DNA from 4 places in the Arthrobacter sp. Soil_N43 genome. Region 4 is predicted to be linked to each of the others. Evidence: riboswitches for the same ligand, from Rfam matches in the RefSeq annotation. Region 4 holds a riboswitch; each other region holds the start of a gene.
What was found. Region 4 has a riboswitch for cyclic di-AMP ahead of AC3A3W_RS07220 (NlpC/P60 family protein). Riboswitches for the same ligand answer to the same signal wherever they lie in the genome.

Region 1: another riboswitch for cyclic di-AMP. It lies ahead of AC3A3W_RS09915 (aggregation-promoting factor C-terminal-like domain-containing protein); the one in region 4 lies ahead of AC3A3W_RS07220 (NlpC/P60 family protein).
Region 2: another riboswitch for cyclic di-AMP. It lies ahead of AC3A3W_RS04610 (C40 family peptidase); the one in region 4 lies ahead of AC3A3W_RS07220 (NlpC/P60 family protein).
Region 3: another riboswitch for cyclic di-AMP. It lies ahead of AC3A3W_RS11170 (C40 family peptidase); the one in region 4 lies ahead of AC3A3W_RS07220 (NlpC/P60 family protein).

What each region holds. Positions count from the first base shown of each region.
Region 1 covers NZ_JBDGML010000084.1:99,475-101,667, reverse strand. The annotation lists gene AC3A3W_RS09920 (HAMP domain-containing sensor histidine kinase) at 1-817, shown strand, start outside; cyclic di-AMP (ydaO/yuaA leader) riboswitch at 912-1,074, shown strand; gene AC3A3W_RS09915 (aggregation-promoting factor C-terminal-like domain-containing protein) at 1,080-1,892, shown strand; gene AC3A3W_RS09910 (HAD-IA family hydrolase) at 2,061-2,193, opposite strand, start outside.
Region 2 covers NZ_JBDGML010000056.1:1,658-3,850, forward strand. The annotation lists gene AC3A3W_RS04610 (C40 family peptidase) at 1-760, opposite strand, end outside; cyclic di-AMP (ydaO/yuaA leader) riboswitch at 766-938, opposite strand; gene AC3A3W_RS04615 (ABC transporter ATP-binding protein) at 1,501-2,193, shown strand, end outside.
Region 3 covers NZ_JBDGML010000092.1:48,105-50,297, forward strand. The annotation lists gene AC3A3W_RS11165 (M23 family metallopeptidase) at 1-538, shown strand, start outside; cyclic di-AMP (ydaO/yuaA leader) riboswitch at 677-846, shown strand; gene AC3A3W_RS11170 (C40 family peptidase) at 917-1,591, shown strand; gene AC3A3W_RS11175 (NlpC/P60 family protein) at 1,691-2,193, shown strand, end outside.
Region 4 covers NZ_JBDGML010000071.1:31,285-33,477, reverse strand. The annotation lists gene AC3A3W_RS07225 (GGDEF domain-containing protein) at 1-440, shown strand, start outside; gene AC3A3W_RS07220 (NlpC/P60 family protein) at 516-1,319, opposite strand; cyclic di-AMP (ydaO/yuaA leader) riboswitch at 1,328-1,511, opposite strand; gene AC3A3W_RS07215 (GTP pyrophosphokinase) at 1,651-2,193, opposite strand, start outside.

The sequences.
Region 1 (2,193 bases), on a different contig from region 4:
GTACGCCCTCAACCTCATGCTGGACAACGTGTCCAACGCGCTGGAGGCCCGGCAGGAGAACGAAATGAAGGTCCGCCAGTTCGTGGCGGACGCTTCCCACGAACTCCGCACGCCGCTCACCGCCATCCGCGGGTACACCGAGCTGATGCGCATGACCGAGACCCTCACCCCGGACGGCCAGCGGTCCCTCGCCCGGGTGCAGAGCCAGTCCGAGCGGATGACCACGCTGGTGGAGGATCTGCTGCTGCTCGCCCGGCTCGACGAGGGCCAACCGCTCAAACTCGGTGACGTGGACCTGACCCAGCTGGTGATCGAGACCCTGAGTGATGAAAAAGTCATGGCTCCGGACCGCACCTGGCACCTGGAACTCCCGGACGAGCCGGTGGTGGTGCGCGGCGACGCCGCCCAGCTGCACCAGGTGCTGGTCAACCTGCTGTCGAATGCGCGCAAGCATACTGGTCCGGGCACCACGGTGGCCACCGGAGTCGCGAGGGCAGCGGACGGCACTGCGGCAATCACCGTGACTGACGACGGCGCGGGCATCCCGCCGGAGTTCGTGGACCGGGTTTTCGCGCGCTTCGCCCGCGCAGACGCGTCCCGCACGGTCCGGGTGCCGGCCGGAGCCGTCCCGGCCGGAGGAAGTCCAGTGGACCAGGCATCGGCCGAGGGAACCAGCGGGCTGGGCCTTTCGATCGTCCAGTCCATCATCGAAGCCCACGGGGGCACAGTGGCCGTGGCGTCGCGGCCCGGGCGGACCGAATTCACCGTACGCCTGCCCGTGCGGCCTGCCGCACAAGGCGACGCGCCGTCGTCGTGATGTCCGTTACCTAAATGTGACTTAAGCGTTGGCCTCCTGTACGGTCGATAGCGTGCGGCCATCATCTGGGCCGCATATCCGGATGGACGCCCAGCTCTGCCGCTTCCCGGATTCCGCTTGACCAGGCAGAGGCGGGGGAACCAGAGTCCCGGGCAATCCGCATCAGCCCTTGGGGTGAAGCCGACACGTGAATTTCCGTGCGGCCGGATGACCTCATCCGAACCCGACAGCTAACTCCGCAGGTGTTGAGAGGCAATCCACCATGTCTGATTTCAAGGTACAACCACGCCCTGATCGCGATCCCAAGTCCCGGCAGAAGATTTCACGCCACCGCGCCGAACCCGCACAGCCCGCATCAGCCTGGGCCCGTCTCACTGCAGACATCCCGTCGTTCGGCCGCCGCGCAGCCGTTGTCGCCACCGCCTGCGCCGTCCTTATCGGCGTCGGCGCGGCCGGCCAGGCTGCCGAGCAGGCCACTCCCCAGGCAACGTCCGAAGCGGCCCCTGCCGCCGCCGACGCTGGGCAGAAGCTCAACTTCGACAAGACGCTGATCTCCGCTTTGCCTGCCCCGACGGCTGCCCCGGTGGCACCCCAGTCGGTGGCCAAGCCGACGCCCAAGGCTGCTCCGAAGGCCGCCCCAAAGCCCGCGGCTGCCAAGCCCGCTGCCGCGCAGCCCAAGGCTGCGGCCGCCGCAAAGGCTGTTGCCCCGGCCAAGGTTGCCCCGGCCAAAGCCGCGGCCCCCAAGCCTGCAGCGCCTGTAGCAGTGGACGACCCGGCCGGCGCGCAGGCCTACGCCGCCAGCAAGCTGTCCTCGCACGGCTGGGCGGCAGACCAGATGCAATGCCTGAAGAAACTCTGGACCAAGGAGTCCGAGTGGCGCACCACCGCGACGAACCCCAGCAGCGGAGCCTATGGCGTGGTGCAGTCCCTGCCTGCCGAGAAAATGGCGAGTGCCGGAGCTGACTACCGCACCAACTACCGCACGCAGATCAACTGGGGCCTTGACTACATCGAGGAGCGCTACGGCTCCCCCTGCGCTGCACTGAACTTCCACTACGCCAACAACTGGTACTAAGCCGCCAGCCAGCTCTCCATGGCGGTGGCGGAGGCGGTTCGCCGCGCATATCTGCACCGCTTTGAATTTCCGAAGGGCCCTGGATCCCCGTGATCCCGGGCCCTTCGGCATCGGTGCGCCCTGCTGCAGGCGGGAAAGTGGTGCAGAAACGCGCCAGAGCGAAATGCGTCAGAGCAAGAAAGAAATGACGGGTCGGCCGTCCGGGCCGGCTTCCACCGAGGCTGACACCGCGGAGTAGTCCGGGATGTGCAGCACGCCGTCGGGCACCACCCCGGTATTCGGGCCCACCGCCACGGTCCGG
Region 2 (2,193 bases), on a different contig from region 4:
CGCGGATCATCAGGTCGCCGGGCTGCGGGGCGGACACCGGCGTGCCGTACTGGTGGAACTGCAGGGGAGCGAGGTCTCCCACCGACTTGCCGACGGAGCGCAGGGCCTGCTCCGCCAGGATGGTGCAGTCCTGCGTGGCACCCAGTTGCGCCCGGGCCGAAGCCACCAGGGCGGCGCCGACGCCGCTGGCGGGAGCTGCAGCCGGCGCGGGCGTGACCGACGAGGATGCGGTGTAGATTCCCATGCCGGACGGTGCTGCTGCCGGAGCGGCCGGAGGGGCTGCCTGTGGCGTTGCCGGGACGGCGGGTGCCTGCGGTACAGCTGCTGGCTGGCCTGGCCCTGGGATCAGGATCTGGTCGCCGGGGTAAATTACCGAGGCCAGCGAGAGGCCGTTCTCTGCGAGTACTGCATCAAGGGCAACGCCGTGGCGTGCCGCGATCGCTCCCAGTGTGTCGCCGGGTGCGACGGTGTGTGATGCTCCTGCCACGCCGGACCCTGCAGCGGGTGCCGGGCTGGGTACGGCCGGGGCCTGGGGTGCGGCCTGTACCTGGGCGCTGGTGGTGCCGGGTGTCTCCGGGGCGTAGGCACCGGCATGTGCGGGTGCCCCCACGCCGAAGAGCAGCCCGGATGCCGCGGCGGCTGCTGCTGCCGGCTTGGCTATGGACGCAGCGTTGGATTTGAGGGAATACGAAAGGCCCTGCAGGGCGATGGACGTCGTGGGGGTGGCGCGGTGGCGCGCTGACATGGACTTACGTGACATGGTGGATTGCCTCTCCCATGCCTGCGGGGTGAGCTGTCGGGTTCGGGTGGGAGGTCACCCGGTCCTGCCTCCGTAAAACGGAGCGCCTGGACTTAACCCCAAGGCCTTGGATGCCAAGGCCGGTAAAGAGGTGGTTCCCCCGTCCCTGCCAGATGTATTTGCGAACGGATCCCGGTCAGCGGCAGGGCTCGGCATTCTGCCCGGGAATGCCCCGCATGGAACCGGGGCACCGGTAAAGGCTAACCCACCCACGCATCAAAGTCACATTTTGGTAACGGCAGCTGTGGCATTGGGCTCTGCCGGCCTGCTCGCGGCAGTGGGACAGGTCGTTGACCAGGCGGCTACCCGACAAGCGTCGCTGCCACCAGCTGACGGTCGACGACGGCGTTATTCCTCCGCCCGCCTTTTAACCACACTGTAGAAAAAAACCCGCAATATTTTATCCATCGTTTTTATTCCCAAATCAATCGCCTCTTGCTATCTTCAGCATGTGTGTTAATCACACAGGACGCGGGGAAGGGGGGAAACCGTTGTGCTGACTACTATCGATCGGGTTGAAGAAAAACATTTTGCTGCTGAAGGGGTGGTAGCACCTGGCGGCTGGTGTTGTTCATGCTGCTGCTGGTGCTGGTTCAACATATTCAGCTGGAGCGTTTTCTAATCCTTTGTCGGCGGGAGTGCGCACACGCGGAATATCCGGGGTCTTGGTGCGCACTCCCGTCTAGTCCGAACCGCGCAGCATGGGGGAGCAATTGAAGGTCATAGGTGAATGCAGGAACCTGGCCAAGTCATATCGGGATCATAAAGCCGTTAGAGATGTTTCATTCCGGGTTCATGCCGGCGAAATTGTGGTCCTGGTAGGCCCGAATGGGTCCGGCAAAACGACGACAATGGAAATGCTGATCGGCCTACGGAAGCCCACGGCGGGCTCGGCCGTGATTGACGGCCTTCATGTCCGCCCGGGAGGCCCGCACCGTTTTGCCGTGGGGGTGCAGTTGCAGCAGTCCGGACTCCCCAACAGGCTCAAGGTCCATGAAGCCCTGCGCGCTGCCGGTTCGCTCTATTCCGCCCCCCGAGACCAATCTGAGCTCCTTGAAGCCGTAGGTCTCACGAACAAGAGATCCGCCTTCGTTGACAGACTTTCCGGAGGCCAGCAGAGACGGCTTGATGTCGCCCTTGCCTGCATCGGCCGGTCTCCGCTGCTGGTGTTGGATGAGCCCACCAGCGGACTCGACCCGGAAGGCAGATCCGAACTGTGGACTCTTCTGAAGTCCCTTGCCAGAGCAGGCCACGGGATCTTGGCCAGCACCCACGACTTAGCGGAGGCCGAGGCCTTTGCCGACCGCGTCATAGTTCTTCGTGAAGGCGAGGTAGTCCTTTCCGGGCGGGTCGCCGACATCCTTGAAGCTGCCGGCGGTGATTGGAGGCTGAGG
Region 3 (2,193 bases), on a different contig from region 4:
AGCCCCCCAGCCTCAGGTTTCCGCAGAAGCGGCAGCCAAGATTGACTTCAGCCGCACCTCCGTGTCGACGGCCGGCGATCCGGACGGCAAGCTCAAGCAGCTCCTGAGCGCCCAGTCCGCCGGGAGCATCAGCCGCGCAGCTTCAATCGGCAGCCTTGGCATGCCGTTGACCACCATGGTCAAGTCCTCGCCCTTCGGATACCGCGTGAGCCCGATCACTGGTGGCGCGGGAGAATTCCACCGCGGCCAGGACTTTGCGGCCCAGTGCGGAACAGAGGTGTTCGCAGCGGCCAGCGGCACGGTCACATTTGCAGGCTGGCACGAGTACGGCGGTGGCAACAGAGTGGTCATCGATCACGGTAACGGCCTCGAAACCACGTACAACCATTTGTCGTCATCAAGCGTCCAGGTTGGCCAGAAGGTCACCCGGGGCGATGCGGTGGCACTTAGCGGGACTACCGGCGCATCCACCGGCTGCCACCTCCACTTTGAGGTGATGGTCAACGGAGAAGTCGTTGATCCCGAAGGCTGGCTCTAAACAAAGCCGATGGTGAGCTCCCACATTCCTGTGACATGCCGTGACCTGAATGTGACATTCGCTTCCAACTGCTGTACCGTCTAAACCGCGTCAACTTTTCCGAAGTTGACGCCCTCGAGTGGATTGCCTAACTCTGCCACCGCTCAAGGTCCGTTCGCATTACATCGTCTGGCAGGGGCGGGGGAACCAATTTTGGTCTTCGCAAGAAGACCTTGGGGTTAAGTCGCAAAGCTTCCCAGGAAGCGGCGTGGCCGGGTGACTCCCATCCGAATCCGACAGCTCACCTCGTAGGCATTGGGAGAGGCTACCTTCGTGTCTTCACGCCACAATCTTGCGCGCCACCGTGCGCAAACGGTTCGTAAGAACCCGCTGGACTCCGTGTCCAAGGCAGTAAGCGCCAATGCAGGCACAGTAGGTCGTCAGGCAGCAGTCATTGCGGCCGCTTCAGGTCTCGTCCTGAGCGTCGGCATGCCGGCCAACGCATCCGATGCCAACATCGGCGTTTCCGCCTCCGCTGAGTCCGGATCCCAGGCGACACAGCTTGCTGTGACCGCCGCGCCCACCGCAACCGTCTCGTTCGAGCGTCCTGCCGTCACCACCGAGGCAGCCCCCGTAATCGAGACCGTCGCTCCGCAGTCGAGCGATGACAGTGCCAGCCCCGAAGCCGCTGTTGAAACCATCGCGACCAAGGCCGGGAAGCTGGTTGATGCTGCAGGCTCGGGTGCAACGTCAGGCCTCGCGGGCATCGCCTACACCGGCATCGGCAGCCCGTACGTCTGGGGTGGCACCACTCCCGGCGGCTGGGACTGCTCCGGCTTCACCCAGTGGGTCTACGCACAGGCGGGCATCAGCATTCCGCGCGTCAACGCGTGGACGGCCATGAAGCCCACCGCGACTCCCGCTCCCGGTGACCTGGTCATGCAGAACGGCGGTGCGCACGTCGGCATCTACGTTGGCAACGGCATGATGATCAGCGCGCTGAATCCCTCGCAGGGCACCATCCTGCACGCAGTGTCCGCCACGGGCACGTCTTCGTTCTACACCCTTCGCTAAGAACACCATTCGAGACGATTCGGCGTACCCCCAAGACGCCGGCGCGTCGCTAAACCGCGGCCTGCTACAGCGGGCTGCGGAACACGAAAGAGAGAAACCATGACTACACGTGCGACCATTGCACGCCACCGCGCCGAGGTCACCAAGACCAACTCGCTGTCCGTCATTGCCAAGGCTGTCGGCGACAACGCCGGCGGCGTGGGCCGTCAGGCTGCTGTTATCGCTGCTGCCTCCGGACTCGTTCTGACCAGCGGCATTGCCGCTAACGCCGCCGAGACCAACGTTCAGCGCGATTCGGCTTCCACGTCCACCCTGGAAGTCCAGTCCCTCGCTTCGGCGCCGATTTCGGCTGCATCAAGCATCGCCATCTCCTACGAGAAGCCGGCCGTCTCCACCACTCCGGCCCCCGTCGTTGAAGCGCCCAAGCCGGTCGTCAACGTCCAGGAAGCCGCGCCCGCCGTCGAGGCTCCGGCCGTGGAAGCCCCTGCGGCTCCGGCAGTCCAGGCCACCGCCGCCGTCGAGGCTGCACCTGCTGCCAACACGTCCTCGGCCAGCGGCAAGGGAGCTTCGATTGCCGCTGCTGCCTACGCCCAGCTGGGTGT
Region 4 (2,193 bases):
TTATGGAAATGGCGTCCCAGCAGCTCCGCCGCGGCAGGGGCAACAAGAGTGGCGGAGCGCTGATCCTCGCGGACCTGGATCACTTCAAGGCCATCAATGACACCCACGGGCACGCCGCGGGCGACCTGGCGCTCCAGGCCTTCGCCGACGCCTGCCGCGCAACGGTGCGCTCCACGGACCTCGTAGGGAGGTACGGCGGCGAGGAGTTCATCGTGTTTGCTCCCGGCGCGAGCCCCTACTCCGCTGAAATCATCGTCAAAGAAATCAGCCGACGGCTCGCCGAGCGATCGATTCCCGGTGTGCCGAAAATGCCCACCGTCAGCTACGGCATATCTGTCGTGGACGCCGGGGTGCTCAGCCTGGACGAGCCGATTGCCGCCGCTGACGCCGCGCTCTACGAGGCCAAATCCCTCGGGCGGAACCGGGCGGTTTTGGGCTAGCCAGCAAGAAGCCGGTGCCCCGCTGCCCCCAAGGCAGCGGAACACCGGCTTCGGCGTTATCAGGCTTCTGCGCTATTAGGCGCCGGCACGCACGAACGTGACGGGGCCCGTGGCGGTCAGCCAAGACAGCGGGTGAACCACGGTCTCGTTGACGCCGTTCATGCCGCCGCTGAGTACCTTGCCGTTGCCCACGAAGATTCCAACGTGGCCGGACTGGACCACCATGTCACCGGGTTGGGGGGTGGACACGACTTTGCCGTAGTTCATGAACTGCATCGGGGCAAGGTCGCCCACACGGATGCCGGAGGCGCCGAGCGCCTTTTCCACCATCGCGGTGCAGTCCTGGGTGATGCCCACCTGGGCGTAGGCGGCCGAAACCATCGAGGCGTTGACGCCGCCGGCGGCCGCCGCGGGAGCCTTCGCGGGTGCCGGTGCGGACTGCACTGTGATCTTTGGGGCAGGCGCGGCCACGGGCGCCGGGGCCGCAACGGGAGCCTTGGCAGCCACAGGCGCGGCAGCGGCCCGCGGGGCCGCCGGTACAGCCGGCTTTTCGACGACGGGCGCCTCCACCACGGGGGCCGGGGTGGACTTCATAGCGGGACGCTCGAAGGCGATCTTGACGCTGGAGCTGGCGCTCAGGGGAGCCTGTACCTGGCTGGCGGCCTGGGGTGCTGATGCCGGGGCGGCGGCCTTCTGGGCCGGCGCGTTGGCGGCGTTCGCTGCCATGCTGCCGGTGAAGGCGAGTCCGGATGCCGCGAGGATCACGGCGGCCTGGCGTCCCAGTCCTCCGGCGTTGGCCGTGGCGGCACGCGACGCGGAAACGAACGGATTCGAACGGCCAGCCGCTGCGCGGCGGGCACGGGTAAAGCGTGACGACATGAAGGAGCCTCTCCCATGCCTGCGAGGTGAGCTGTCGGATTCGGATGGGAGACACCCGGCCGCGTGCCCTGACCGGAGTCAGGAACTTCGCGGCTTCACCCCAAGGCCCATTTGTGTGGGCCAAAAATTGGTTTCCCCGTCTCTGCCGTGCATGGTCTGTTATCGGATCCCGGGCCACGGCAGAGTTAGGCAATCAGCGCGGGAATGCCCTCCTCGGTGAGGAAGGCACGCTTTCCACGGTACGGGAGCCCGCCTCAAAAGTCACATTAAGGTAACGGAGGCGTGTCGCGGCGCACGGGACGGGATGTTTCTGCATGCCCCTGTCCGCCTTCTACTTCTTCGTCTGGCGGTACCGCTCGATTTGCTTTAGCCGCCGCAGGAGGCTGTCCCGCCGCGGGTGCGGAACGGCGTCGGGCTCCTCGGCGGTGAGGTCGATGTGCTTCGTCCCGTACTGCCAGAGGAGGAGGTCATCGAGCAGCCGGTCCGGGCCGGGGGAGTAGCGGTGGTCCAGGGCCTTGCGGACCTCGGTGATCCTGTTGGCGCTGAGCAGCCCGGCGAGCTGGACTGTCTGGTTCAGGCCGTGGGCCGCCATGAGTTCGGCTGCCCATCCCCAGTCGTCATCCACCTTGCGGTCCACGTGCGGAAGCAGCGTCCGCCAGACGTCGCGGATGCGGTTGGGGGTGAGCGGCGCAGCCCCTTCACCGTCCATATCCCAATAGCCGCGGACCTCCTCATAACGCTCGTGCAGGTCAGCGAAGGCGCTCTCCACGGTTTCCAGCATGGCGGCCGTGGCTGTGAACTGGCGGTCGAAATGCGGAGTCCAGGCCCGCGGATCCTCCGCCTTGAAGCGGATGTCGTGCTCGATCTCGCTCCA